One region of the Arthrobacter sp. FW306-07-I genome, then DNA from elsewhere that is predicted to be linked to it. Evidence: riboswitches for the same ligand, from Rfam matches in the RefSeq annotation. Region 1 holds a riboswitch; the other holds the start of a gene.
What was found. Region 1 has a riboswitch for glycine ahead of LFT46_RS01885 (methylenetetrahydrofolate reductase). Riboswitches for the same ligand answer to the same signal wherever they lie in the genome.
Positions count from the first base shown of each region.

Region 2: another riboswitch for glycine. It lies ahead of gcvP (aminomethyl-transferring glycine dehydrogenase); the one in region 1 lies ahead of LFT46_RS01885 (methylenetetrahydrofolate reductase).

Region 1 is NZ_CP084550.1:389,020-403,466, forward strand. It holds gene cycA (D-serine/D-alanine/glycine transporter) at 1-798, shown strand, start outside; gene purU (formyltetrahydrofolate deformylase) at 795-1,721, shown strand; glycine riboswitch at 1,813-1,912, shown strand; gene LFT46_RS01885 (methylenetetrahydrofolate reductase) at 2,066-2,899, shown strand; gene LFT46_RS01890 (hypothetical protein) at 3,024-3,833, shown strand; gene LFT46_RS01895 (LamB/YcsF family protein) at 3,817-4,566, shown strand; gene LFT46_RS01900 (HNH endonuclease signature motif containing protein) at 4,657-6,345, opposite strand; gene LFT46_RS01905 (DUF445 domain-containing protein) at 6,554-7,915, opposite strand; gene LFT46_RS01910 (glycerophosphodiester phosphodiesterase) at 7,965-8,864, shown strand; gene LFT46_RS01915 (CoA transferase) at 8,873-10,216, shown strand; gene LFT46_RS01920 (DoxX family protein) at 10,463-10,969, shown strand; gene LFT46_RS01925 (AzlC family ABC transporter permease) at 10,966-11,754, shown strand; gene LFT46_RS01930 (AzlD domain-containing protein) at 11,751-12,062, shown strand; gene LFT46_RS01935 (hypothetical protein) at 12,176-12,433, shown strand; gene LFT46_RS01940 (hypothetical protein) at 12,529-12,864, opposite strand; gene LFT46_RS01945 (hypothetical protein) at 12,969-13,193, opposite strand; gene LFT46_RS01950 (TetR/AcrR family transcriptional regulator) at 13,375-13,998, opposite strand; gene LFT46_RS01955 (thiamine-binding protein) at 14,121-14,444, shown strand.
Region 2 is NZ_CP084550.1:828,521-842,967, forward strand. It holds gene LFT46_RS03920 (AMIN-like domain-containing (lipo)protein) at 93-638, shown strand; gene LFT46_RS03925 (APC family permease) at 710-2,266, opposite strand; gene LFT46_RS03930 (Dps family protein) at 2,490-2,969, shown strand; gene LFT46_RS03935 (MFS transporter) at 3,063-4,619, opposite strand; gene LFT46_RS03940 (TetR/AcrR family transcriptional regulator) at 4,704-5,240, shown strand; glycine riboswitch at 5,335-5,432, shown strand; gene gcvP (aminomethyl-transferring glycine dehydrogenase) at 5,622-8,486, shown strand; gene gcvT (glycine cleavage system aminomethyltransferase GcvT) at 8,498-9,646, shown strand; gene LFT46_RS03955 (L-serine ammonia-lyase) at 10,141-11,583, shown strand; gene LFT46_RS03960 (TspO/MBR family protein) at 11,594-12,139, opposite strand; gene LFT46_RS03965 (lipid II:glycine glycyltransferase FemX) at 12,260-13,393, shown strand; gene LFT46_RS03970 (peptidoglycan bridge formation glycyltransferase FemA/FemB family protein) at 13,547-14,447, shown strand, end outside.

The DNA.
Region 1 (14,447 bases):
CGGAACCTGCCCAAGGCCATCAACTCCATCCCCATCCGCGTGCTGCTCTTCTATGTAGGTGCCCTCATCATCCTGATGGCTGTCACCCCCTGGACCGAGTTCAGGGCAGGCCACAGCCCATTCATCGCCATGTTCTCCCTGGCGGGCCTGGGTGCCGCCGCCACCGTGGTCAACCTCGTGGTGCTGAGCTCCGCAATGTCCTCCGCGAACTCCGGCATCTACTCAACCTCACGCATGGTCTTCGGCCTTGCACAGGAAGGCGACGCTCCGGACGTCTTTGGCAAACTGTCCCGGCGGAAGGTGCCCCAGAACGCACTGTTCCTCTCCTGCGTGCTGCTGCTGTCCGGCGTCGTCCTCATGTATGCGGGCCAGGACGTGGGCAAGGCCTTCGACATGGTGACCACTGTGTCCGCTGTCTGCTTTGTCTTTGTCTGGTCGATCATCCTGGCCAGCTACATCGCCTTCCGCCGCCGCCGGCCGCACCTGCACGACGCATCGAAGTTCAAGATGCCCGGCGGTATTGCCATGGTCTGGGTGGTCTTCGCCTTCTTCGGCTTCGTGATCTGGACCCTCACCACCCAGCCAGACACCCTGGTGGCCCTGCTGGTCACCCCGGTCTGGTTCATCCTGCTGGGCGCCGCATGGTTCGTCCTCCGCCGCCGGCCCGCACACCAGGCCCGTTTTGCCACGTTCCAGGCTGAACTGCAGGCAGACCAGGACTTCGCCGACGCCGCATCCGGCAAGGCTTCCCGTCCGGGTGCCGCCGCAGAAGTGGGGGAAGAGCGGGTCAAGCGGTGATCGGCACGGAAACCCGCACATCGCAGGCGGGCACGGCCGCGGCCGGACAGCGCCAGGCCATGGTTCCCGAAACCGGCAAGGAATTCGTGCTGACCTTCCATTGCCCGGATGCCCTTGGCATTGTCCAGGCGGTGGCGGCATACCTGCTGGAGCAGGAATGCTACATCGTGGACATCAAGCAGTTTGGCGACAGGGCAAGCGGCCGGTTTTTCATGCGCATCCACGTCACCTCGCAGGTAGAGATGGAACTCGACCGCCTCCGCTCCGGTTTTGAACAAGTGGCCCGGGAATGGCGGATGGACTGGCGCCTGGAACGGCATGGCCGCAAGCAGCCCATCCTGGTGATGGTGTCCAAGTACGACCACTGCCTCAACGACCTCCTGTTCCGTGCCCGCAGTGGCGAGTTGCCCGTCCGAATTGCCGCCGTGGTGTCCAACCACCCGGACCTGGAACCCCTTGCCGCCTGGCACGGTGTTCCGTTCCATCACATTCCCGTGACCCCGGATACCAAGGCGGATGCTGAAGAGCGCCTGCTGGAGCTGGTAGACCACTACGCCGTGGAACTGGTGGTGCTGGCCCGCTACATGCAGGTACTCAGCGACGAAGCCACTACCCGACTCAGTGGCAAGGCCATCAACATCCACCACTCGTTCCTGCCCAGCTTCAAGGGTGCAAAGCCCTACCACCAGGCGTACGAGCGCGGCGTCAAAACGGTGGGCGCGACTGCCCACTACGTCAACTCGGAGCTGGACGAGGGACCCATCATCTCTCAGCAGGTGATCGAGGTGGACCATACGTATTCCGCCTCTGACCTGGTCACCGTTGGCCGCGACGCTGAATGCAAGGCACTTACCAATGCGGTGCGCTGGCATGCTGAAGGACGAATCGTTTTGTCCGGCAACCGGACGGTCATTCTGCGCTGATTGCCGGCCCATCCATGCGGCCGGCGCCGCATCCCATCCAGTGACGGGACGGGCGCCGGCCGTTGAACCACTACATCTGAAGACAGCCTTTCGAGCTGTGGCGGGAGAGTTCTCCCGGCCATCACCGGGCAGGCGCCGTAGGAGCAAATCCTCCCCAGGAATCTCTCAGGCCCATGTACCGTCACGGCGAGGCGACTCTGGAAAGCAGTGCTGCTCCGGCGGCGCTCACCGACGGTGCAAGCAGGCCCTGGCTGGGTTTGCGGAATCTCTCAGGTCCAATACAGAGCGGGGAGGGACCCGATCCATGCCGAGCCACCCGTGGCCGGCCGAACCTGGAGTTCCTCATGACGCCTCAGTCCCTTACGGCACCATCCGACGCATCAGTGCCTGCCGACCAACCCACCGGCGGTTTCAGGCGGGAGCTGCCGGTCCAGATTCAAATCATTCCTGCTGAGGGCATTGCCGCCCGCGTCCAGGCCCACGTACCTGCCGGGACGGCGCTGACGGTGTCCTGCTTGCCCCGCGAAGGTGTAGGGGCAAGCATTCGCACAGCCATCGAGCTTGCCTACCTCGGCTTTGAGGTTGTGCCGCACCTGGCCGCACGAAGCATCGAAAGCCGGGCGCAGCTGGCCGGTGTAGTCCGAAACTGCCACGATGCCGGTATCGCCGAGGTTTTCGCCGTCGGTGGTGACGCAGGGGAACCGGCCGGGCCCTACGACAGCAGTCTTCGGCTGCTGGAAGACCTCGCGGAACTGTCCGGTGGCCGGATCCGGGCCGGCGTGGCGGGCTACCCGGAAGGACATCCGAGCCAAACTGAACTGCACATGCTTGATGCTTTGCTGGAGAAGCAGCATCTGGCCTCGCGGGTGGTGACACAGCTGTGCTTCTCGGCTCCCCGCATCCAGTGGTACGCCGAAACGCTGCGCCGGGAAGGTGTGCGGCTGCCTGTGTGGGCAGGGGTATCCGGCGCCTTTCCCCGGGCGCAGCTGATTCGGGCCGCCCTGAAAATTGGCGTGGGCCCATCCCTGAAACTCCTGAACCGGCGTGGCCCCCTGGGCCGCCGCCTGCTCAAAGGCGGTCTTTACTCGCCCACGACGATCCTGACCCAACTGGAGGACGGCGGAGTGGTGGAGGGTGCCCACGTTTTCACCTTCAATAATCTGGCGGACGCCAGCTAACGGGCGGTTGCCAGGAGGGCAGAGGTACGGGACGCGCGAAGTTAAGCATGCTTAGTGTTTATCCACATAGGATGGAAAGTGCACGGCAGCTAACCCGCTGCAGGTCGATTGAATGAAGGTGACCATGGCCCGGCGCAGCAATCCCGCATTACGCATCGCACAGGAAACCGCCCACAATGCGATGTTTGACGCTGACGGCAAGCCCAAGCCCGGCGTTCACAACATGCTCCTGAAGGCAGTACAGATCCAGCGGCCCCTGGTGGTTGCCTACATCCGGCGGCTCCAGAAGAAGCATCCCCATGCCACCGCCGCGCAACTGGCAGACATTGCAGAGCGCGACTACTTGCGTGCCGTCGCCGGAGGTGGCGCACTGGTGGGCGCAACCGCCGTCGTTCCCGGGGTTGGAACAGTGGCGTCGCTGGGACTCTCAGCCGCTGCCACCGTAGGCTTCCTGGAGGCAACAGCGCTTTACGCAACCTCGCTGGCCGAACTTCACGGCATCCGCCTCACCAACCCGGAGAAGGCTGGCACCATGGTCATGGCCATCATGCTCGGCGAGGAGGGTACCGCCCTGCTGGGAACGCTGAGTGGCCAGGCCTCCGGCAGCGGGAACAGCGCCGCCAATAATTGGGGCAATGTGCTCTCCAAATCGATGGTGGGTCCGGGCTTCGGCAGTGTCCGAAAGAGAATCCAGCACGCCTTCCTAAAGAACCTGCTCAAGCGGCAGGGTACCGCCCTGTTCGGCAGGGCGCTCCCGTTCGGCATAGGGGCCGTTGTGGGTGGAGCCGGTAACCTCGTGATGGGCCGTGCGGTGGCCAAGAATGCCCGTGAGGCGTTCGGGCCGATGCCGGACACCATTCCCGGGGAGCTGACCGCAGCTGCCGCACCGGACCACCTGACGCTGGAAGGCAACATACTTGGATCTCAACGCTGACGTAGGCCAATCATTCGGCTCCTGGACGGCAGGAGGCGACCCGGCCATGTTCCAGCTGATCACCAGTGCCAACGTGGCCTGCGGCCTGCACGCGGGCGACCCCGTCACCATGCTGGACAGCTGCCGCGCAGCATACGAACTCGACGTCACTGTGGGGGCGCACCTCGGCTACCGCGACCTGGCGGGCTATGGCCAGCGCGCGCTGGGGATGGGCTTCGACGAGCTGTTCGGCGACGTGCTGTACCAATTGGGGGCGCTCGACGGCGTCGCGCATGCCGTGGGTGCCTCCGTGGACTACGTGAAAGCACACGGAGCGCTGTACGACGCTTTGATTTCCGACGCCGAACAGGCCTCCGCCGTGGTTGCCGCGGTTAATGCCTATGACCCCGGCCTTCCCATCCTGGGCTTCCCGGGCTCCGAGCTGCTGAAGCAGGCAAAGGAGGCCGGGCACCCGGTGTTCATCGAGGCCTTCGCGGACCGCGCGTACCTGGCCGACGGCAGCTTGGTGCCGCTTTCCGACGAGGACGCGGTCCTGCACGACGTTGATGTGGTAGTTGAGCGCGCTGTTCGACTGGCAACGCAAGGGGAAGTGGTGGCCGTGGACGGGACGGCGGTCAACGTCCGGCCGGACTCCCTGCGCCTCCAGGGCGGCAGTCCAGGCGCAGTGGAATTGGCGGCCCGTATTCGTGCTGGGCTTGAGGCCGCAGGCGTGGAGCTTGAGGCCTTCGCGTAGGGGATGTCCGGCGGGACTCCCTGGCCCTGCCGAACCGTTCATACTTTGCTCCAGCCCCATGGACGATGTTGCCCGAACCCTTGAATTCCGTCATCGGGATGGTACGAGCGGGGTTGCGAGGAGCTGGGCCCAGAGGGGATCGTCCGGCGACAGGTCATCGGGGTCTATGAAGCTGTCATCGTCTGGTTCGCATAGCGGGAGGTCTTCGGGCCCCGCCTCGAGACAGCGGATATTGAGACAGGGGACATCGATACACCCGGCATCGTGACATTTGGCGTCCGTACATCTGGCGTCCTTACATCTGGCGTCGAGGCTCAGGGTGTCCGAGGACCGCAGTTCGGTGGGCATCAGCCATTGCGGCCAGTACGTGGGTTCTGGGTCTGGGTGTTCGGGTTTGTAGTGGCGGCCGGTGGGTGAGGTCCAGCCGGGTGATCTGTCTTCTGTTGCCGGGTCTGGTGTCCATTGGGTGTGGTGTTTGAGCCGGTGGTGTTTCGGGCAGAGCTGTGCCAGGTTGCTGGCCCCGGTGGGTCCGCCACATTCCCAGGATTGCAGGTGGTCGGTTTCGTTGTCCGGGGTGCGGTTGGTGCAGCCGGGGAAGGTGCATTTGGCGTCGCGCATCCTGATCCAGCGTTTGATGGTTTCGGTGAGCCGGTAGTTCTTCCGGCCGATCTCCAAGGGTGCCCCGTCCCTCGGGTCGACCAGGACGCGGTAGAAGGAGTTCGCCCCGTGGGCGACCAGTTTCCGGGCCATGGACGCCGGGATGGGTCCGAGCCCGTCGAGCATGGCGGGCTCATCCGTGAGTCCGAGGAGGGAGAACACCGGCACCATGACCAGGACGTCGGCCTGCGGGGTGGGGACCTTGCCGGGTTCGCTTGCTGATCCAAGGAGCAGGGATGCTGCGATGTCGGGGCGGAGTTGGGTGATGGTGCGTGGTTCGTTGGGGCCTTGGAGGCCGCGGGCGGTGGCGGTGGTGCGGTTCCAGATGGCGCAGGCGGTGTCGCCGGGGAGGTAGAGCGAGACCCAGGCCATGCCGTCCCGGTCCGGGGTGTATTCCATCCGCCGGTCCGCCACCCCTTTGGCGTGGCGTTTCTGCAGTGTCTCGGGGTGGTGGCGTTCGCGCCAGGCGCGGACTTTGGCCCGGAACCGGGAGGGGACGAGTTCGCCAGGGGCTGCGCCGCGGGCGGGGTGGGGTGCGTCGGGGTCGAAGAAGTGGGCCACCAGCGCGGCAGCGCCGGCCGGATCGAGGCCCTCGGTTTCGTCCGCGACGATGCGGGCGTGCTGCCAGGACATGGCGCCGGTGGCCAGGGCCTGGAACACGGGTGGGAGGGAGCAGATTTTCCGGGACTGTTCCACCAGGGCACCGGCAGCGGCGGAGCTGACGGTGAGGACCCCTGCGATCTCCTCCACCGCGGACATCTCGGCGTAGGTGCGGTCCTGGATGGACGCGTCAGGGGGAGTCATGGCCTGCTGGAACCCGATCGCCTCCGCTGCATCCCGCGCCTTCATCGCCGCAAGCTGCGCCTCCAACCGGGCCGTGAGTTCCAGCCGCTCCAGCCGGATCTCGTACCGCCGCTGCAGCACATCGACACCCGGACCAATAACAACGCCGGAACCGAGAGCAGCGCCCGAACCAACAGCAATCCCGGAGGCCAGGAACGCATCCTCCCGCTCCAGCGCACTTATGGCATCCAGCGCACCAAGGGCAGTGAGCGCATCAAGGGCGGCCACAGAGGCATGAACACCCTCCAAAGCCACCCCGACACCACAGCCGATTCCCATAGAAGAATCATCTATCGAGGGTCTGACATTATGAGTTGTGCCGCTGCCGACACCCGCCCGGGTAAAGCCGGAGCACCCGAGCCGGCGTGCCGTCGTCGTAGGTATTTCCGCCGTCAGGTTCCCTCTCGCACCTCGAATATCCGCCGCGAACAGGAATGTGCGCCGCGGCAGTATCTATCCGCCGCGAAAAAGCTCCCGGCCTAATGCGTCACCCAAAAATCAGCTGCGCCACCGTAAAGATTGCCAAGCCCGCAAGAGACCCCACCACGGTGCCGTTGATGCGGATGAACTGCAGGTCCTTGCCCACCTGGAGCTCGATCTTCTGTGAGGTCTCTTCGGCGTCCCAACGCGCCACGGTGTCCGTGATGACCCCGGCGATGTCCGAGCGGTAGGTCCGGACCAGGTAGCCCGCGGCGTCACCGATCCAGGCGTTGACCTTCCCTGCCAGTTCGGGATCGTCCACCAGCCTCGAACCAAAATCGCGCACAGCTGCCTTGAACTTGATGGTGAGCTCGCTGTCCGGGTCGTCCACGGCACCCAGCAGCGCGTTCTTCACGGTGCCCCACGTCCGGGACGCCAATTCGCGCACCTCGGGATCCCCGAGCACCTGCGCCTTGATGTCCTCAGCGCGGGCGATCATTGCCGGGTCATGCTGCAGGTCCTGCGCGAGGTCGTTGAGGTACTTGTCGATTGACTGGCGCACCTGGTGCCTGGGATCTGCCTGCACGGCCCGCACGAACTTGAGGATCTCAAGGTAGACCTTGTCGCCCACCAGCCCGTCCACGAACTGCGGAACCCAGGTGGGGGAGCGGTCGGACACCAGGTGCGTCACGGTGTCGTGGTTCTCGTCTACCCAATCCGCCGCGCGGTCCACCAACAGGTCCACCAGCGTGTGGTGGTGCCCGTCGTGGAAGATCCGCTCCGCAAGCCTGCCCACCGGAGGTCCCCACGGCGGCGTGAGCAGGTGCTTGCGCACCATGCCCTCGATGACCGCCTGGACGTCGTCGTCATTCAACACCTTGAAGGCGCCGCGGATCACCGCTGCGCCCTCCTTGGCCACCCGGTCGGCACCGCCGGGCGCGGAAAGCCACTCACCTGCCCGGCGGGCGATGTTGACGCTGGCCAGCTTGTCCTGGACCACCTGCTCGGAAAGGAAGTTGGTTTCCACGAATTCGCCCAGGGAGGCGCCGATCTGGTCCTTCCGCCGGGGAATGATGGCGGTGTGCGGGATCTTGATGCCCATGGGGTACTTGAATAGGGCAGTGACGGCGAACCAGTCGGCCAGCGCACCCACCATCCCGCCCTCGGCGGCCGCGCGAACATACTGCAGCCATGGATATTCCTTTTGCAGCGCGAACGCGAAGACAAAAATCACCGCCATGGCAATGAGCAGGCTCACCGCCAGCAGCTTCATCATCCGCAGCGCTGCCGCCTTTTCGGCGTCACCGGCGCCAAGCTGGCGGCTTACGACGGCGCCTGCGGCCATGGTGCCCGGCCTCACCTGCTGCGCGGGTTCGGTGGGGGCTTCCTGCGTGGCTGGCCCGGTAGTTGCCTCAGAGTTCACCTGCATGTGCCAAGCCTAGCCCCGAAGGCGGGGGCCGGTCGGCTACCGTGTGACCATGACAACTGACGAGTCAGTGCCGCAGCGGCCGCTGGTCTTTGCACACCGCGGTTCAAGCGGCGCCTATGCCGAACACACGCGCGCAGCCTACCTGCAGGCCCTGGCAGATGGGGCCGACGGGGTGGAGTGCGACGTCCACCTGACCCGCGACCAGCATGTGGTCCTGCTGCACGACGCCAACCTGGACCGCACATCGGACGGAACCGGGCCGGTGGCAGAACGGACCCTTGGTGAACTGCGCCAGCTGGATTTTTCGTCCTGGAAGGGTGTCCGGATCCCCGACACGTACGGGGCGCGCTCGGAACAGCTCCTCACCTTGCCGGAGCTGCTGGACATCCTTCGGGGAGCGGGCCGTCCCGTAAAGCTCGCCATCGAGCTCAAACACCCCAGCCCGTACCAGCTCAAACTGGAGGACCGGGTGCTCGAAGTGCTCCGCAGCGAGGGCTGGGACCCGCAAAGCTCCACCGTGGACAACGTGGCTGTGACCTTCATGAGTTTCAGCCCCGATTCCGTCCGGCACCTGCTCCTTTCCGTTCCGCCCCAGTACATCTGCCAGCTCGTGGACGACCTCACCATTCACGAGATCCGGGGTGGACTGGGAGTTGGACCTCTTGCCGGCGGTGCCATCGCCAACCTGATGAAGGCGACCCAACTGGAGGGCGAACGGATCCTGGACGACCGGGAAGTAGGGATGGCCGGCCCCGGCATCGACTACGTCCGGGAGCGCCCTGCCACCGTCCGCCGCTGGCTGGAGTCCGGACGGCGCTTCCGCGTCTGGACGGTGGACTCGCCGGAAGATGTGGCCCTCTGCCAGGACCTGGGCATCCAGGAGATCACCACCAACGTTCCGGGCCGTGTCCTTGACCAGCTCAAACTGGCTTCGCCGCAGGGCAAGTAGGGCCTGAAGTGGACGCGTATTCGCCGCGCCACTGGTGGTCCGGCCCGCTCGATGTCGAAGGCCTTGCGCTGCATTCGGTGGAGGCCGCGGCGGCCGCCCTCAACCTGTTTGAAGGTACGCCCGGTCGGTTTAGGACCACGCCGGCCCTCACCGCGGCGGCTTTCGACTCCTTCGGCCATCTGCGCATCGCCGGGCGCAAACCGCAGGGCTTTGCGCCCCTTTCGGGCTTCCATCGCACCAGCGATGGATGGATCCGTACCCACGCCAACTATCCCCACCATGAGCAGCGGCTGCTGCAGGCCCTGGGCGCAGCCTCGCCTGAGGAGGCGGAGCGGCAACTCCACTCCATGGCCGCACTGGAAGCCGAGGCTGCCATCCAGGGCAAGGGCGGCATAGCCGCGGCTGTCAGGACGCGCAGCGAATGGCTTGACTCGGACATGGGGCGGGCAGCGGGACTGGGCCCTTGGATTGCTTTCGATTTTGCCGACGGTGCAACGGCCGGCCTGGGGTTGGAGGAGTCTGCAGCGGCAACAGTTGCCGCGAACGGCACCGAGGCCAGCCCCGGCATGTCCCACAACGGCTCGCCGCTCGACGGATTGCGGGTCCTGGACCTGACCCGGGTGATCGCGGGGCCCGTTGCCACCCGCCTGCTCGCGGCCCTCGGAGCAGATGTCCTGCGGATCGACCCGCCCGCCTTCCCCGAGATTGAAGACCAGTTCGTGGACACGGCATTCGGCAAGCGCAGCGCCGAGGCAGATCTCAGTGTGCCGGATATCCAGCACAAGTTGCGGCAACTCCTGGCGGCTGCGGATGTGGTGGTGGCCGGATACAGGCATGGCGCCCTGGACCGCTTTGGGCTCAACCCCCGGGAACTGCTTGCCTTGTACCCCCGGCTTGCGGTGGTCACCCTGGACAGCTGGGGGAGCGCTGGTCCCTGGAGCGGACTCCGCGGTTTCGACAGCATTGTCCAGGCCGCGTGCGGAATCGCGCACGTTTACGGCAAGGAAAATGACGACGGCGAGTGGCGCCCCGGTGCCCTGCCCGTCCAGGCGCTGGACCACGCCACAGGCTACGGCGTTGCTGCGGCTGCCATCCACCTGCTGGGCCGACGCCGTTGGATGGGGACCGGGGGCGCCGCGCACCTGTCGCTCGCCCGGACCGCCGAGGAACTCTTCGCACTGGGAAGGAACGCGGAGCTGCCTTCAGAACTGCCCGCCCCCGACTACCGCTCCAGGGACAGCACATACGGCGAACTCCGCTATGTTGGGCCGCCGCTGATGGATGGGGACCAGCCCCTGGACTATCCGTTCCCGCCACCGCCGTATGGAGGAACTCCGCTCGCGTGGGCATGAAGGGTGCCCTGTGTGACAGCTGCCCCGGTGAGATAGCTGGGCAAGCGCTTTTCCTCCCGTCATCGCCAGGTGGCAGCCGCCGGTTTCTGGCCGCCGCATGTGCTGTGATTGAGTGGTTCCATGTCTTTTCCCTGGCCCGGCCCCGCATTTCGGAGCCCGTCCATGCGCGGTTTGTCCACGCCGGGCTCGTCCTTTTCGCGCCCGTCGCTTCACGGCCCAACAGTCCAGAACCTGTCCGCCGCTGCCATGGCCGCCCTTCTGCTGGCCAGCGCAAGCAAGCATTTCCGGGATCCCGGCTTCTACCGGGAGGTAGTTCCGGACTACCTGTGCCGCAGGGATGCCGCGCCGGGCGCCAGTCAAAGCAACAGGGACCATAGCAGCAGGGACCAGGGCAACAGGAACCCAGGCGCCGGGGACCAAAGCAACGGGGACCAGGGCGCCGGAGTGCAGCATCCCTTGGCCCTCCTGTCCCGGGACGAGTGGATCGCAGTGAGTGGCCTGCTGGAGCTGGCGGCCGCCGTCGGAATCCTGCTGCCGCCTACCCGCAAACTAACGGCCACGGCCCTCACTGCCATGTTCACCGCGTTCCTGGCCGGCCACGTGGACGCCCTCAAGCGGGCGTACGGGCCAGCAGGCACGTCCCGCCGTCGGAAGATCCATACCGTGCGGCTGCCGCTGCAGGCACCCCTGATCCTGTGGGCCTGGAGCCTGCGGAAATCCCTGCCCATAAACCGGCGCGGAGGCCGGGCGTGAAGCTGCTGGCCTCGCCGGCGGCCAGGGTAGGCCTCTCCATCAGCGTTGCCACCGGCCTGTACGGGATCTCTTTCGGCGCGCTCGCGGTGACGTCCGGCCTCAACTTCTGGCAGGCCATGGCCCTGAGCCTGCTCCTCTTCAGCGGTGGCTCGCAGTTCGCCTTCATTGGCGTTGTGGCCGGCGGTGGATCGGGCATCGCGGCCATGAGCGCCGCAACCCTCCTGGGCATGCGCAACGGCATCTACGGCATGCAGCTGAACGCGCTGCTGCGGCCCACCGGCTGGCGCAAGTACGTCGGGGCCCAGCTGACCATCGACGAATCCACGGCGACCAGCACGGGCCAGACGGACCCTGCGGAGCAGCGCCGCGGTTTTTGGACGGCCGGAATTGGTGTGTACGTGCTGTGGAACCTCTTCACGGCCGTGGGTGCGCTCGCCGGCAGCGGGTTGGGCGATCCCAAACAATGGGGACTCGACGGTGCTGCCGTCGCCGCTTTCCTGGCCTTGCTGTGGCCCCGGCTCAAGGGCCGGGAGCCCATCGCCATCGCGGCCGTGTGCGCCGTGGCTACCGTCGTGGCGGTTCCCTTCGTGCCGCCGGGCGTACCCATCCTCGTTGCCGCCGTCGTGGCGGCACTCGTGGGGTGGTTCAGCCATGGCCGCCGCGACGAAGGCCTGGAGCCCGACGTCGAGCCTTACACGCATCACGCCGGCCATCACCAGGATGCTGCCGGCACGCACCCGGGAGCGAAGCGCCGCGAAGCCACGGATCCGGAGGCAGGCTCGTGAGCTTGTGGACGTGGTTGCTGATTGCCTGCGCCCTTGCCTACGCCTGGAAAATCGTTGGGTACTTTGTGCCGGCCAGATTCCTTGAGGATCCGCGCACATCACGCATCGCGGGCACCATGACCATAGGACTGCTCGCGTCACTGACCGTGGTGAACGCGGTGGTGTCAGGCCAGGGCCTTGCTGCCGACGCGAGGCTTGGCGCGCTTGCCGCAGCCGCAATCGCCTTGGCGCTCCGGGCCCCTTTCCTGGTGGTGGTCATCGCCGGAGCCGGCACCGCGGCCCTGTTGCGGTTCCTCGGCTGGAGCTAACCGCACACCAACCGCGCCGGATAGTGACTCGGGTCACTTCAACCATAAGGTGCCGGTTGTACTATGAGATCGGCTTATGCAGTTGGCCATGGCATTCCCTATGAACGGCGACCATGGAAAATCAGCTGCATCCTGCAGGCGGCTTGGCGGGCAAGCCCCGCCAGAAGAATGCCCGACGGCGGGCGGGGCTGCCTGCCAAACGCTTCTTCAGGCGCTTCGCCAGGCTTTCGGACGTTCCGCAAGAGGACCTTGAATTTCTTTCCCAAAGGCTGCGTGAGGCACTCGACATCGATCCGGCGTCGTCCGTGCCGACACTGCAGGCCCTGGTGCATCAGGAAATCCGCAGGCGGGGAGACCCCGGCAACGCCTAGCGCAGGCACCCTCCGGGTGCCATGTGTGGTGCACTGGAAGAGAGGCAGCCCACACCCAGGCGGCCACTAAAGGAGGAATCGAGATGGACGAACAGTCACGGCCGCTTGAGCCGCAGGACGGCCAGGGCACCGAGGATGCCGGCAGGAACGCCAGGGAAGAACAGGGCGCCGGAGTGCCGGCGGCGGAGCAGACGGGAAAGCATCGGGCCGCCTACCTTGATCCCCGGGGTTCGGAGTCGACCCGGGAGTTGCGGGACACGGCAAGGAGGCGTCGCGATGCCGAAGAAAAACTCCAGCAACACCTGATGGAAGCGAAGGATCACGTTCCCAACGAGTTCCATGAGCAACACCACGGGCATGAAGGACATGGGTACCCGGGCCATGAACACGCCGGTCATGAACAGCACAGTGATGAACAGCGTGAGATGCAAACCCAGCACCAAGGCCCAGGCCAGCCTGAACACGGCGGGGCTGAGGAAGCGAACAAGGGTAGGGAATAACTCCGACGGCGAGGTGCTGCCGGAGCGGCAGTTGGCTAAGCGACTCCGTGGGCGGTGCCGCCAGGCGAGACGGCCCTGCGGTACGTTTCTTCCACACCCATTTCATACCAAACCTGCGCGCCGAACTCAGGCTCGGGGGTATCGAGGTTCTGGTACAGGGCGTCAAGCAGTTCGACGAGTTCCCCGGCCTCCAGTGTAGGAAGGACTTCCTCCGGCCCGCGGGGATCGGTGAGGTAGTGGAGAAGCTTCGAGTGATTCATTGCAGCGCAGCCGTCGAACGGCGGATAGGCACAGAGTGCATGGGTCGCTCCCGCTGGAAGTACCGAGGCTGGCTGCCTAACCCCAAGTGGCAGTCTATTGCACCTTCCCGGCGCTAACAACGAAATCGGCGCTAACAACGAACTCGGCCAACAGCGGGCGGGCCTGCTGCGGGCGGGCCCGCTACAGACTCGGCGCGGCGGCCGGGACTGGCACCAGCACGGGAAGTGGCCGCGACGGGCGCACGGTGCGGATGGCGTCCTCGACAAGCGCCAGCGGCCGGCGCCAGGCATCCGAACCGGGTTCCATGGTGTCCACCACTCCGATCAGCATGGCCAGCAGCCGGAACATGTCCGTCATGGAAATGTCCGTGCGCAGGCTTCCCTGGCCTTGTCCCCGAACCAGCAAGACACCCATGGAATCCATGAGCGATCCCGTGATTCCGGTGAGGAGTTCACGCCGCCCTGCCACCGCGCACAACAGGTTGGCGTCGTCACTTGCCGCTGCCATCAGGGCCTCGAGGACGCGCAGCAGACCGGCCGCCGCGTCGATATCTGCCAGCGCCCCGTCCATGACCGGGTCCACCGTGAGCCGGAGCTGCCGGTTAAGCGCCGCAAGCACCAGTTCCTCCTTGTCCGCGAAGTTGCGAAACAGGGTTGCCGGGCCAACGCCGGCGGTGGTGGCGATGGTTTGGAGTGGCACTTCCGGGCCGAACTCGCGGAAGCACCGGCGCGCCGCCGTGATGATCTTGTCCACGTTCCGCGCTGCGTCTGCGCGGAGGGGCTTTCGGGCGACTGCGAGGCTCATGCCCAAAAGGGTAGCAACGGAGCCTGCGCCCGACACGGTTACTCCGGGGTAGGCGCTTATGTGACGGAGGGCCGCTGCGTCTCCCTAAGTAGTTGCCGGCAGCCGCGTGGGAGACTGGGGGCATGTTGCTTGCATTTTCTGTAGCTCCGTCAGGCGTTCCCAGCGAAGGCTCCCGGCCCAACGACGCCTCAGTGCACGACGCCGTAGCCGCCGCCGTGAAGATCGTCCGGGAGTCGGGGCTCCCCAACCAGACAGATTCCATGTTCACCACCATCGAGGGCGGGTGGGACGAAGTGTTCGACGTCGTTAAACGCGCCACCGAGGCCGTGGGCCGCTACGGCAGCCGTGTCTCACTGGTGATCAAGGCAGACATCAGGCCCGGGTACAGCGGCGAGCTGACGGCGAAAGTGGATCGCCTGGAGAACGCCCTGGCGCAGGAGCCCTAAGCC
Region 2 (14,447 bases), 440 kb from region 1:
CGCCGTCGTTATCAAAATGACCCCTCGTCTCCGGGGAGGAACACTCCTACGCTGGAAGCATCCAATGGCTTTGAATCCTGGATGGCACAGCAATGAAAAAGTTCTCCATCTGGCTCGCAGCCCTCATGCTGGCTGTAGGGCTGGGAATCGTAGTCCAGGGACCTGCCTCGGCGGCTCCCTACTGCGGGCTCACCTGGGGCTCGCTGGCGAAATCCGGGCAGGACACCGGTACCGCATCCGTCACCAATGTCCGCACGGGGCGGCACTACTGCTTCGACCGGCTGGTGGTTGACCTCAACGGCCCTGCCGTCGCCTACACCGTTCAGTACGTGCCGCGGATTGAGCAGGAGGGCTCGGGGCTTCCCATTCCGGTGCGGGGTGGTGCGCGCCTGCACATCAGCATCAAGGCGCCCTCCTACGACGAGAACGGCAACGCCACCTACAACCCCGCGGACAGGAACGAACTCAGCAACGTTTCCGGCTACCAGACCTTCCGCCAGGTCGTCTCTGCAGGAAGCTTCGAAGGGTACACCAGCCTGGGCCTGGGCGTCCGCGCCCGCCTTCCGTTCCGGGTCTTCACCCTTGACGGTCCGGGTTCCGGCTCCCGCGTGGTGATCGACGTGGCGCACTATTGGTGACCGATCCGTCGTCGTAAAACCAAAAAGGTGCCGCGCCCCTGACGGGGCACGGCACCTTTTCTGCGCTGTCCTTACTCCGGAACCACGAGGGCGGGAGTATCGCGCTTCAGGGTTTCACCGCGGAAGAAGCCGGGGTGGGTGCGGGACATGACCAGCATGACGACGCCGCCCAGGGCCAGGATGCCGATGCCCAGGATGAACACCAAGCCCACGCCGAAGACCTCCGAACCGCTGCCGAATTCCGGGGCCAGGCTGTCCACGGCGGTCTGGAAGAACACCACGAACAGGCCCACGCCGCCCACCACCGGGCACACCAGCCGGAACAGGAAGTGGCGTGCGCTGTTGAACAGGCTGTGGCGGAAGTACCAGGTGCAGGCAAGCGCTGTGAGGCCGTAGTAGAAGCAGATCATCAGGCCCAGGGCCAGGATGGTGTCGTTCAGGACGTTCTCGCTGACCACGTGCATCACGGCGTAGAAGCCCGCGGAGATGATGCCGGCCGCGATGGTGGCGAAGCCCGGCGTCGCGAACTTCCTGCTGATCCGGCTGAAGGGCTCCGGCAGCGCACCGTAGTGCGCCATGGCCAGCAGGCTCCGGGACGGTGACATGAACGTGGACTGCAGGGATGCAGCGGAGCTGGAGAGTACGGCGAGGGACATCAGGATGGCGAAGGGACCCATGATGGGGGAGGCCAGTGCGGTGAAGATGTTCTCGTGGTTCTCGGCGTTGTTCAGGCCGTTGCCGGTATCGCCAACGCCTGCGAACATCATGGTGGCGATGCTGACCAGGAGGTAGATGGCAAGGACGATGACAGCCGTCAGCGTTCCTGCCACGCCGGCGGTCTTCTTACCGTTGGCCGTCTCCTCGTTGACGGTGAGGCAGACGTCCCAGCCCCAGTAGACGAAGATCGACAGGGAGATGCCCGCGGCAACCTGGCCGAAGGTCTCGATCTTGGTCACGTCGAACCAGTCCCAGCTGAACGGGATGGCCGTTTCAGAGGTGGACCAGTTGGCAAAGGCCAAGCCCACGAACAGGCCCAGGACCAGCAGTTGGAAGCCCACCAGGCTGTACTGCACCAGCTTGGTGGTGTGCATCCCGCGGTAGCTGACCCAGACGGCCAGCGCCACGAAGACGAAGCAGGTGAGCACGTTCAGGGCTTTGTTGTCCGCCAGGTCTGCGAGCTCGGGGGAGCCGGTGAGCTGGGACAGGAAAAGGTAGAAGAAGTCGACGGCGACGCCGGCGAGGTTGGACAGCACGATGATGTTGGCCGCCAGCAGGCCCCAGCCGCCCATCCACCCGATCCATGGCCCGAAGGCCTTGGTCACCCAGGTGAAGGTGGTGCCGCTGTCCGGGGAATCGGCGTTGAGTTCCCGGTAGGAGAGCGAAACCAGGATCATGGGGATGAACCCGATCAGGAAGATGACTGGCAGCTGGAGGCCGGCTTCGTTGACGGTGGGGCCCAGCGCGCTGGTGAGGGTGTAGGCGGGGGCAATGGTCGAAATGCCCAGGACGACGACGGCGAGGAGCCCGAGCTGCCCGCCCTTGAGGCCCTTGTCGCTGAAGCCGTCCGCGGCCGGCGCATGGACATGCGGACCGGACTTGGAAGTGCTGGTGCGGATTGTCTCTGTCATGGCACCACTTTCTGAAAAGGCTGTGAGACGGTCGTCACTATATGAATGGCGTTCATTTAGTATGGGGGTGCCCGGCGTGTGATGCAAGACGCAATATGAATCACATTCGTTTGTGACTCGTTTGCGGAATTAGTAAGCTCGCTGATGAATTGTCGGAAGTGCTGCCGCCGCGGGGTCCGCGGCTGGTAGCGTCTGGCATATTGGACCACTTTGAGGAGGATGCATGAAAGCTTCACCCACACTGACCAACAACCTGCAGGCTGTCCTTGCAGACCTGATTGAGCTCCATGTCCAGGGAAAGCAGGCGCACTGGAACATCGTGGGCACCAACTTCCGCGACCTTCACCTCCAGCTGGACGAGATCGTGGACGCCGCCCGCCAGTTTGCCGACGACACCGCCGAGCGGATGCGGGCCCTGCATGCGCTTCCGGACGGACGCAGCTCCACCGTTGCCGAAACCACCAGCCTGGCCCAGTTCCCTGAAGGGCTGATCAGCACCGAGGATGCCATCGAGCGGATCGTCGCCGCCATGGAGGCGGCCGTGGGCACCATGCGCAAGGTCCATGACGAAGTGGACGAGGAGGACCCCACCTCGGCGGACCTCCTGCATGAGTTCATCGCCCGGCTGGAGCAGTTCGCCTGGATGGTGCAGGCCGAAAACATGAAGCCAACCGCCAAGGTCACGGCTGCCGACTCGAAGTAGCGGGCACTTCACGGGGCGCCCGGTGCCGAGGGGATTCCTCCTCGGCCCCGGGCACTTTCTGTTGCCCGGACCGTTCCAGGCGGCCCGGCGGCACTAGACCGCCTTTGGCGCTTTGCGAAGCACGACGGCGGCGAGGACTGCCGCCGCCGCCATCAGTACCAGCCCAATCGCCGCAGTCACGTGCACCCCGGAATCGAACGCCGCGGCGGCAGCGTCCAGGACCGCTCCAGCGAGCGATGCGGGCAGGAGGTTGGCCGCCTCCACCGCGCCCGCCAGTGTTTCTCCGGCGTTGTGCAGGACAGGCCCGGGCAGTGTGCCCTCCAGGCCTGCCGGCAGCCGAAGGTTTTGCTGGTAGGAGGCTGTCAGGATGGATCCCAGGACAGCTGTCCCCAGCAGTGAGCCCACCTCGTAGCCCGTTTCGGAAATCGCCGCGGCGGCCCCTGACTTTGCCGGCGGGGCGGCACCCAGGATGAGGTCGTTGGAGATGGTCTCCGCCGTGCCCACGCCCAGCGCCAGGACCAGGAGGGCTGCCAGCAGCAGCGACGGGCCGCCGTCGTGGTTTCCGAACGTCACCATGCTGTAGCCTGCAGCGCTGAACGCCAGCCCCGCAGCCACCACGTACCCGGGCCGGACCTTGCGGACCAGCGGCACCACCACCAGGCCTGCCACCACCGTGGCCGCCAGCGCGGGGACCATGGCAACTCCTGCCGCGGAGGGGCTCATTCCTTCGAGGAGCTGCAGGTGCTGGGCAAGGAACAGGATGAACCCGTTGAAGGAAAACAGGGCCAGGATGTTGGCGGCAATGGCCATGCTGAATACCCTGTTGCGGAACAGGGACATGTCCAGCAGCGGGTGCTCCAGGCGCCGCTGCCGCTGCACGAACACCGCCCCCATCGCCAGGCCAAAGGCAATCGCCCCCAGACCTGCTGCGCCCGGCCCTTCCGTGGCAACTGCCTTGATGCCGTACACCACGGGCACCATGACCAGCATGGACAGCAGGATGCTCGGGATGTCCACCTTCCCCGGCGCGGGATCCTTCGACTCCGGGACCAGTGCCGGCGCCAGCACCAGCAGGGGAATCATGAGGGGGACCGCTACAAGGAAGACCGCACCCCACCAAAAGTGCTCCACCAGCCAGCCGCCGAAAATGGGTCCCAGGGCCGCGCCGCCGGAGAATCCCGCAGCCCAGATGGCGACGGCAAGCCGCCGGCGGTTGGGCTCGGGAAAGATGTTGCGGATCAGCGACAGCGTGGACGGCATCAGCATGGCCCCGAAGAAGCCCAGGGTTGCACGGCCGGCGATCAGCCACTCCGGTGTGGGGGCAAAGGCCGTGGCGGCAGAGATCGCGGCGAAGCCGAGGCTGCCCATGACCAGGAGCCTCCGGCGCCCGATCCGGTCGCCGAGGCTCCCCATGGATACCAGCAGGCCGGCCAGTACCAGGGGATAGGCGTCCACGATCCAGAGCAGCTGCACCCCGGTGGGTTCCAGGGCGCGCGCAATGGCCGGCAGTGCGAAGGTCAGCGCGGTGTTGTCCACGGCGACCAGGAGCACGGGAAACATCAGCAGGGCCAGCGCCAGCCAGTCACGCCACGGCTGCCGCGGGGCGTTCTTGTCCGCGCCTGTGGGTGCGGGGCTGGTGAAAGTCGTCATGAAATAACTATACCGTCCGGACGGTATAGTTTGAAATGGCTGCCGGTTCCGTCTTCCCGCCCGGGGAAGGGCATGATGGGAAGCATGCCCCGAAAGCCTGTAGCCCGCGACGCGGTCCTTGATGCCTTCGAGTCCCTGTTGATCGAGGTGGGGGAGCGCGCTGCCACCCTTGACGCCGTAGCCCGGAAGGCCGGCGTGTCGAAGGGCGGCCTGCTCTACCACTTTCCCAACAAGGAAGCGCTCATTGCCGTGCTGCTGGACCGACTGGAGGGCCTTGCCCGGGAAGACGCCGATGCCATGGCCTCGGCCGATGAAGGCGCGGCGGCATACTTCATCCGTTCCTCGGTGTGGGCGGACACACCGCTGGACAGGGCCATCGTTGCCGCCACCAGGCTTGCCGAGGTGGCGCATGAGGAAACGCGGCGCCGGTTCGCGGCCATCCAGCAGCGCTGGTTGGACGAGATCGCGGCGGATGTCGGTCCGGGGCTGGCGAAGGCAGTTCTCTATATGGGTGACGGCCTCTACTTCAACGCCATGCTGTCGGTGGCCCCCGCGCCGGCGGGGGGAGCGGCCGCTGACGTGGAGGAACTCCTCGCCGCCCTGGAGCGGCTCCGCAGGTAGCATTTGCCATTTGCCGGGAGGGGCGGGCGCGTAGGACAATGGAGAGTTGTGAGGGCCGCCACCGGCCGTCATGGCCCAACAAGTGAATAGCCTTTGATCTGCGGCGGGAGAGTTCTGCCGGAAGCACAGGCAGGCGCCGTAGGAGCAAATCCTCCCCAGGAATCTCGCAGGCCCCTGTACCGCCGCGGCGAGGCGCCTCTGGAAAGCAGCAGGCAGTTGTCCTCCTCCCCTTGGGGAGCGAAAGAACTGCTGTGCTCACCGACGGTGCAAGCGGGTCCTGCCAGGCAGGCACCGCGGAAACTCTCAGGTCCAATACAGAGCGGGGAGGAACCCGAATAGCTGTGGCGTACCCTGCGCCGCCTGAGTAAATGGAGTTCCTTCGTGTCGGTTAGCCCAGCCTCCACCACCTTCGTAGACCGCCATATCGGCGCGCGCCGCCAGTCCGACGTCGACACCATGCTCAAAGCCGTGGGCTACGACACTGTCGACTCCCTGGTGGACACGGCCGTTCCCAAGGTCATCCGCCAGGAAACCGCCCTCCGCCTCCAGGACGCCCTCAGCGAGGTTGAGGTCCTCACGGAACTGCGGAAGCTTGCCGGGAAGAACAAGGCGGCCGTGCAGCTGATCGGCCAGGGGTACTTCGATACCGTCACTCCGCCGGTGATCCGCCGCAACATCCTTGAGTCCCCGGCCTGGTACACCGCTTACACCCCTTACCAGCCGGAGATCTCCCAGGGCCGGCTCGAGGCCCTGCTGAACTTCCAGACCATGGTGCAGGACCTGGTGGGCCTGCCCATCGCCAACGCCTCGCTGCTGGATGAAGCCACCGCCGTGGCCGAGGCCGTGCTCCTGATGCGCCGCGCGAACAAGGCCAAGCCCGCCGCCGACGGCAAGACCGTGCTGGACGCCGACGTCCTGCCCCAGACCCTGGCCATCGTGAAGGGCCGCGCTGAGGCACTGGGCTTCGAGGTGGAGGTCGCCGACCTGTCCCAGGGCCTGCCCGAAGGCGACATCAACGGCATTGTGCTGCAGCAGCCCGGCGTTTCCGGACGCGTCTGGGACCAGTCCGCAGTCATCAGCGCCGCCAAGGAGCGCGGCGCCCTGGTCACGGTGGCAGCGGACCTGCTGGCACTGACCCTGATCACTCCTCCGGGCGAGCAGGGCGCCGACATCGCCGTGGGTTCCGCCCAGCGCTTTGGTGTGCCGCTGTTCTTCGGCGGCCCGCACGCCGCCTACATGGCTGTCCGCAAGGGGCTGGAGCGTTCGCTGCCCGGCCGGCTGGTGGGTGTCTCCAAGGACGACGCCGGTGTTCCCGCCTATCGCCTGGCGCTGCAGACCCGTGAGCAGCACATCCGCCGCGAGAAGGCCACGTCCAACATCTGCACAGCCCAGGCGCTGCTGGCCATCGTCGCGTCCATGTACGCCGTTTACCACGGCCCGGACGGCCTCAAGGCAATTGCCGTAACGGCGCACAGCCACGCCCGTACCCTGGCGGCCTCGCTTACGGCTGCCGGTGTTGAGGTCCTGCACGCGAGCTTCTTCGACACCCTGACGGTCCGCGTCCCCGGCCGCGCTGCCGCCGTCATCGCCGACGCCGAGGCCCGGGGCATTAACCTGCGCAGCATCGACGCCGACACCGTGGGCATCGCCCTTGATGAAACCACGACGCCGGCCATCGTCGCCCAGGTGGGCGACATCTTTGGCGCCACCGTTTCCGGGAGTTCCGTTGGCGGCGGCGAGGGCTTCGGGCTGGAGGCCGCCGTCGAGCGTTCCTCCGACTACCTGCAGCACCCGGTGTTCAACACGCACAGGTCCGAAACCCAGCTGCTGCGCTACATCCGTAAGCTCTCGGACCGTGACCTGGCGCTGGACCGCACCATGATCCCGCTGGGTTCCTGCACCATGAAGCTGAACGCCACGGCCGAGATGGAAGCCATTTCCTGGCCGGAGTTCGCCTCCATCCACCCGTTCGCCCCAGACTCCCAGACGGCCGGCTGGCGTGAACTGATCGCCGACCTTGAAGCGGACCTGACCGCCATCACGGGCTACGACCAGGTGTCCATCCAGCCCAATGCCGGCTCGCAGGGTGAACTCGCTGGTCTGCTGGCGATCCGCGGCTACCACCACTCCCGCGGCGACCAGCAGCGCAACGTCTGCCTGATCCCGGCCTCGGCGCACGGCACCAACGCCGCCTCCGCCGTGCTGGCGGGCATGAAGGTCGTCGTCGTGGCCACCGCCGCTGACGGCACCATCGACCACGACGACCTGACGGCCAAGATCGAAGCGAACAAGGACGCCCTGTCCTGCATCATGATCACCTACCCGTCCACCCACGGCGTCTATGACGGCGACGTCCGTGAGGTCTGCGACGCCGTGCACGCCGCCGGCGGCCAGGTCTACATCGACGGCGCCAACCTGAACGCGCTCGTTGGGCTCGCCCAGCCCGGCAAGTTCGGCGGCGATGTGTCCCACCTGAACCTGCACAAAACCTTCTGCATCCCGCACGGCGGCGGCGGACCCGGCGTCGGCCCGGTTGCAGCCAAGGCACACCTGGCACCGTTCATGCCCGGTGACGCGACCACCTGGAACGCAGGTTCCGGCGCCACCGACGTGCCGATTTCCGCCTCCCGATTCGGTTCGGCCGGCGTGCTGCCCATTTCCTGGGCCTACGTGAAGCTGATGGGCGGGGAGGGGCTGACCGAGGCCACCAAGGCAGCGCTGCTGGCTGCCAACTACGTCGCCTCCCGGCTCAACGAGTACTTCCCGGTCCTCTACACCGGCGAAGGCGGCCTCGTTGCCCACGAGTGCATCCTCGACCTGCGCGAACTCACGGCCAGGACCGGCGTCACGGCAGAGGATGTTGCCAAGCGGCTGATCGACTTCGGCTTCCACGCCCCCACCCTGTCCTTCCCCGTGGCGGGCACGCTGATGGTGGAGCCTACCGAGTCCGAGGACCTGGCGGAGATCGATCGCTTCATCGAGGCCATGATCAGCATCCGCAAGGAAATCGACCAGGTGGCCAACGGCGACTTTGCCGTTACGGATTCACCCCTGCGCCGCGCACCCCACACGGCAGCCGCCGTCGTCAGCTCCGACTGGGACCGCGCCTACCCACGCGAGCAGGCCGCCTTCCCAGCCCACCACAAGCAGGACAAGTACTTCCCGCCGGTGGGCCGCATCGACGGCGCAGCCGGGGACCGGAACCTGATCTGCTCCTGCCCGCCGCTCTCCGAGTTCGAGAACTGAGGCCCGCCACCATGACCGGGAACTACACGTCGCTGTACGACGAACACAAGAAGCTGGGCGCATCCTTCACCGACTTCGGCGGCTGGCAGATGCCGCTCAAGTACAGCTCGGAACTGGCCGAACATCACGCCGTCCGTAAAGCTGCGGGCCTGTTCGACCTCTCCCACATGGGTGAGGTCTGGGTGACCGGCCCGGACGCGGCCGCCTTCCTGGACTACGCGCTGGTGGGCAAGATTTCCGCCATGGCCGAGGGAAAAGCGAAGTACTCGCTGATCTGCAATGAGGACGGCGGGATTATCGACGACCTCATCATCTACCGCCGTCCAGCTGCACAGGACGGTACCGACGTCTTCCTGGTGGTGCCCAATGCCGGCAATGCCGTCGTGGTGGCTGCAGCCCTTGCCGAGCGGGCAGCCGACTTCGACGTTGTGGTGGACGATGCGTCGGCCCGCACACCCCTGATCGCGGTGCAGGGGCCCAAGGCCCAGGAACTGCTGCTGCGCCTGGTCCCGGCCACGCAGCACTCGCTGGTGACGGAGTTGAAGTACTACGCCGCCGTCGAGGTTTCCTTCCTGGTGGGCGGCGCAGGAAAGGAACTCCTCCTTGCGCGCACCGGATACACCGGTGAGGACGGGTTCGAGATCTTCCTGGACAACGACGATGCCCCCGCCCTGTGGCAGGCGTTGATCGCCATCGCCGACGAAGGGGAACTCATCCCCGCCGGGCTCGCCTCCCGCGACTCCCTCCGCCTCGAAGCCGGCATGCCGCTGTACGGCAACGAACTGTCGCTGCAGGGCGATCCATTCGCCGCCGGACTGGGCGCCGTCGTCGCCCTCTCCAAGGAAGGCGACTTCGTGGGGAAGGCTGCGCTGGCAGCCAAAAAGGAAGCCGGCGCCGGCAGCGCCTCCGGCCGCCGCCTCGTAGGCCTCAAGGGCCAGGGCCGCCGCGCCGGCCGCGCGCACTACCCTGTCCTCAAGGATGGCGCAGTCGTCGGCGAAGTTACCTCCGGCCAGCCCTCGCCCACCCTCGGGTACCCCATCGCCATGGCCTATGTCGACGTCGAACACTCGGCACCCGGCACTGCCCTGGACGTTGATCTCCGCGGCAAGGCAGAGCCTTTCGAAGTCGTCGACCTCCCGTTCTATAAGCGGGTCAAGTAGCTTTTGGTGCTCCGCCTTTGTCACCTTCGCCCGTCGGGGTGCTTGGTTACCTTCGGGAGGGGCGGACCGCACATTTTCACGCGTGCTGCTCCTTCGTCGCTTTGACGCAGGCTTTCGAAAAGTCCGGCTCCGCCGCCCCCTCGTGCGTACGTTGCGACCGGGGGAGTTGCAACGGGCGGGCAAAGGATCGCCGCACAGCTTCCGGGCGGGCGCGGACTACGTGCGGGTTATTTGTTCCGGGCGAGAGAGTGTGGGAGGGACCGGACTACGTGTGTGTTTCTCTTTCCCCGGCACTCGCGAGCGTTGTCGGCCCGATCGTTGCCTACTGGAGCCGGGCGCTTTGGTGCCGTGTCCGCTCGGAGTGGGCGGGGCATCCGGCAGCGTGCGTCTAAGGGAGCGTCACGTCCGCTCAGCGGGCGTCTTCGCGACCGAGCACGCAGAGGATGTCCTGCCCGCTCCATCCCGACCACTTGTATTAGTTAGGAACCACGCACATGGCTGTTGGCGTTTTTGATTTGTTTTCGATCGGTATTGGTCCGTCGTCGTCGCATACTGTGGGGCCGATGCGGGCTGCTGCTGTGTTTGCGGAGGAACTCAAAAGCCTTGGAGTCTTGGCTGATGTGGCGTCTTTGCGGGTGGATTTGTATGGTTCGCTGGCGGCAACGGGGCATGGGCACGGGACGATGACCGCGGTCCTGTTGGGGTTGGAGGGGTTCCATCCTGAGTTGATCCTGCCCGTGGAGGTGGAGGAGCGGCTGGCCTCGATCGCGGAGACCGGGACCTTGAACCTGGCCGGTGCCGTGCCGCTGCCGTACGGGGTGGAGGATATGGTGCTGCGGCCGTTGACGGTGCTGCCGCGGCACACGAACGGGATGACCTTCACGGTGACGGATGCTGGCGGGGAGGTGCTGCACGCGGCGACGTTCTTCTCGGTCGGTGGCGGGTTCATCGTCCGCGAGGGCGAGGAGGACGCCGCGCAGCAGGAACTGGACGCGTCCAAACAGGAGTTGCCGTTGCCGTTCCGGACCGCCGCGGAACTGCTGGAACACTGCCGGAACACCGGGCTGGGCATCGCGGACGTGATGCTGGTCAACGAAAAGGCCGCCCGGTCCGAGGAGGAGATCCGAACCGGTTTGCTGCACATCTGGTCCGTCATGGCCGACTGTGTCCAGACCTCGCTGAAGCGGGAGGGGGTGCTGCCGGGCGGGTTGAAGGTCCGCCGCCGCGCCCCGGACTGGTACGACCGGCTGAAGAAGGAATGCGCACGCCCCGGCAAGGACAACCAGGACCTGGATTTCCAGGACTGGGACTTCCACGACCCGCGGTATTGGCAGGAGTGGGTTAACTTGGTGGCGTTGGCGGTGAACGAGGAGAACGCCTCCGGCGGCCGGGTGGTCACCGCGCCCACGAACGGGGCGGCCGGGATCATCCCCGCGGTGCTGTACTACGCGCTGCACTTCGCCCCCGGCATGGATAAGGCCACGAAGGAAGACCGGGAGGATGTGGTGGTGCGGTTCCTGCTCGCCGCCGGCGCCGTCGGGGTCCTCTACAAGGAACAGGCCTCGATCTCCGGGGCCGAGGTCGGTTGCCAGGGTGAGGTCGGGTCCGCGTCCTCAATGGCCGCCGCCGGCCTGGCCGAGGTCATGGGCGGCACCCCGGCGCAGGTGGAAAACGCGGCCGAGATCGCGATGGAACACAACCTGGGCCTGACCTGTGACCCGATCGGCGGCCTGGTCCAGGTCCCCTGCATCGAACGGAACGCGATCGCCGCCGCCAAAGCGATCAACGCCGCGAAAATGGCCCTCTGGGGCGACGGCACCCACCGGGTCTCCCTCGACGAAGTCATCATCACCATGCGCGAGACCGGCAAAGACATGTCCTCCAAATACAAGGAAACCGCCATGGGCGGCCTCGCCGTCAACGTCGTCGAATGCTGACAGCGGCCTCCTAGTTGTGCGCTGCCGCCCACCAGTTCAGGCTGGCAGCGAACACCAGCCATGAGATGTAGGGGAGCAGGAGCAGCCCGGCGGTCCGGCTGATCGGACCGAAGTACAAAACCGTCACAGCGACGGCGGCGATCAGGGCAAGGATGACCACCAGCCCCAGCCACAGGGCTGCCGTGCCGAGGGTGGGATACAGGGCAAAAAATGCTGGGGTCCAGGCGAGGTTGAGGACCAGTTGGAGGGCGTAGACGAACATGGCCGGGCGGGTCCGGTTGGTCCGTTTCCGCCATACCAGCCATGCCGCGACCGCCATCGCCGTGTACAGGACAGTCCAGACCGGACCGAACACGCCGTTCGGCGGGGACCAGGGAGCCTTGTCCGCCGTGGCATACCAGCCGGTGACATTGGCCGCCGACGCAAGCCCGCCCAGCCCCGCCACGACCAAGGACGCCACCAGGAACCCGGCAAGCGCGGCAACCTGCACCCCGGCGCTGTACGGCTGCCTGCCGGTACCCGCAGGCGCGGCTGTCTCTTCCCCATCCGGCCTCATACCCCAACCCTTGTTGAACGCCCCAAGCCCCGTCAAGCCAGCGGAGGCAAGCGGCAGGGCGCAGTGCCGGGCGGGCCGGGGAAAGGCCGGGAGCGCATCAGGCTTTAGACTTGAGGCTGCATGTCCGCACGCATCCAGAAGTACCGAAACCGCGCACAAACCCGATTGGACACGGCCCCCTTGCGAGAATTCACCGCACGTTTTGCCACAGCCGAGGAAATTGAGAACTGGGACAAGCACGTCACGGCCAACCCGAACGGCGGCAACATGCTGCAGTCGGCCGCCTACGCATCAGTCAAGAATGGCAGTGGCTGGAAAGTCCGCTTCCTGGTGCTGGAAGGCGGCGGAAATCCCAGCTACAACCTGGTGCTGGAAAAGCGCTTCCCGGTCCTGGGACGGCTTTGGTACCTCATCAAGGGTCCCGACCTGGCGGACGCGGCTGACCTGCGGCCCGCCCTCGAAGCGTGCGCGGCCTTCGTCCGCAGCAGCAAACTGAACGTCTTCGCCATCAAGGTGGAGCCGGACATCATCGACTCCACGGACGCGCAGCAGGAACTGCAGGCAGCCAACCTGGTCAAGGCCCCCAACATCCAGTCCAACGACTCCACCGCCCTGCTGGACATCTCCGGCACGGAGGAGGAAGTGTTCAAAGCCATCTCCTCCCGTGCCAGGAATGCAGTGCGGCGTGCCGAGCGGGAGGGCTGCCAGGTGGTCCGGCAGGAGCAGGGACCCGAAACCTACCGGGCGCTGTACGACCTGATGGCCAACACCGTCAACGCCAAGGGCTCCATGCCCCTCCGCAGCTACGACTACTACGCACGGTTCTGGGACGAGTTCTGCAACCGCGGCCAGGGCAACTTCTTCTTCACCTATGAGGACGGGAAGCCCAGCGTCGGCGCGTTCGTCATCAACTACGGTGCCAAGGCCACCTACAAGGACGGTGGTTCCATCCAGAACCGCAAGCAGTACGGGGACTCGCACCTGGTCCAGTGGACTGCGATCAAGCGGATGCAGGAGCTCGGCTGCACCGAATACGACTTCTGCGGGACGCCGCCGGCTGCACGGATCAAGGACAAGACCCACAACCTCTACGGCATGGGGATGTTCAAGACCAGCTTCACCAAGACGGTCACCGACTTTGTGGGCTGCCATGACTACGTGCTGTCCCCGCTCCGGCACCGGCTCTGGGTCAGTGGCGGCGAAAAGGTGTTCCGCAGGATCGAAACCGCGCGCACCGGGCAGCAGTTCTACTGAGCTGCATCCACCAGGGCTGTGGCCAGCGCGCCCCTGCCGGCCGCAGGGCCGCCCTGCCGCGACTAAAATCCGCCTGAAGATTCCTCCGCCTAAAAACCCTCCATACAGTGCGTGCCGATTGAGGCCGCGAAGAGTCGAGAAGAAGGTCACCCCTTGAATACAGTTTCCGCCGCTACCGGGCTTGAATACGCCAACCTCAGCGACGCCGACTTCGAGGCCTTCGCCCTGAAGCATCGCCAGAACAGCTTCCTGCAGTCGATCGACTTTGCCCGCTTCCAGCGCGCCCGCGGCCAGAAGGTGGAACTCTTCGGGGTCCGGCGCGACGGCGAGCTTGTGGCCGCCGGAAAGCTGAACTACACCACCACCCGCCTGGGTTACACGGTCTGTGAATGCGCCAAGGGGCCCCTCATGGACTACACGGACCGGGCCCTGGTGGGTGCCGTCGTCGAACTTCTCCGCAAGCAGGCCGCAGGGCGCAAAGCTGCCGAACTGCGGATCTCCCCCAACATCAGGTACATCGCCCGGGATGCCGATGGCGCCGAGCACCCCGAGATCGAGGACAACCGCCCGCTGGTGGCGGACCTGGAGCGGCTCGGATTCCAGCACCAGGGCCTGGACATGAACTTCGTCAACGTCAACTGGATGTTCATCAAGAACCTCGTGGGCATCCAGGACGCAGAGGAACTGATTATGGGCACCAGCTACCGGACCCGGAAAGCCATTCGGAAAGCCGAAAAGAACGGCGTCTTCCTGGAGCAGGCCACCCTGGAAACCCTGGACGATTTCTACGGCGCCCTGAGCCGCGCCGGTGACGAAAAGGGCTTCGTCTACCGCGAACGTGCCTACTACGAGCACCTGCTCCGCACCACGTCGCCTGAATTCACCAAGCTCATGATGGCCAAGATCGACATCCCGGCCTACCGCAAATCCATCACAGAGCGCCTGGCCAAGGAATCGGCCACCGCAGCGGAGCTCCGCCGCGAAGTCGAGGAAACCGGCAGCAAGAAGAAAGCCAACCGGCTCAAGGTGGTCCAGGACCTGGTGGACAGCTACG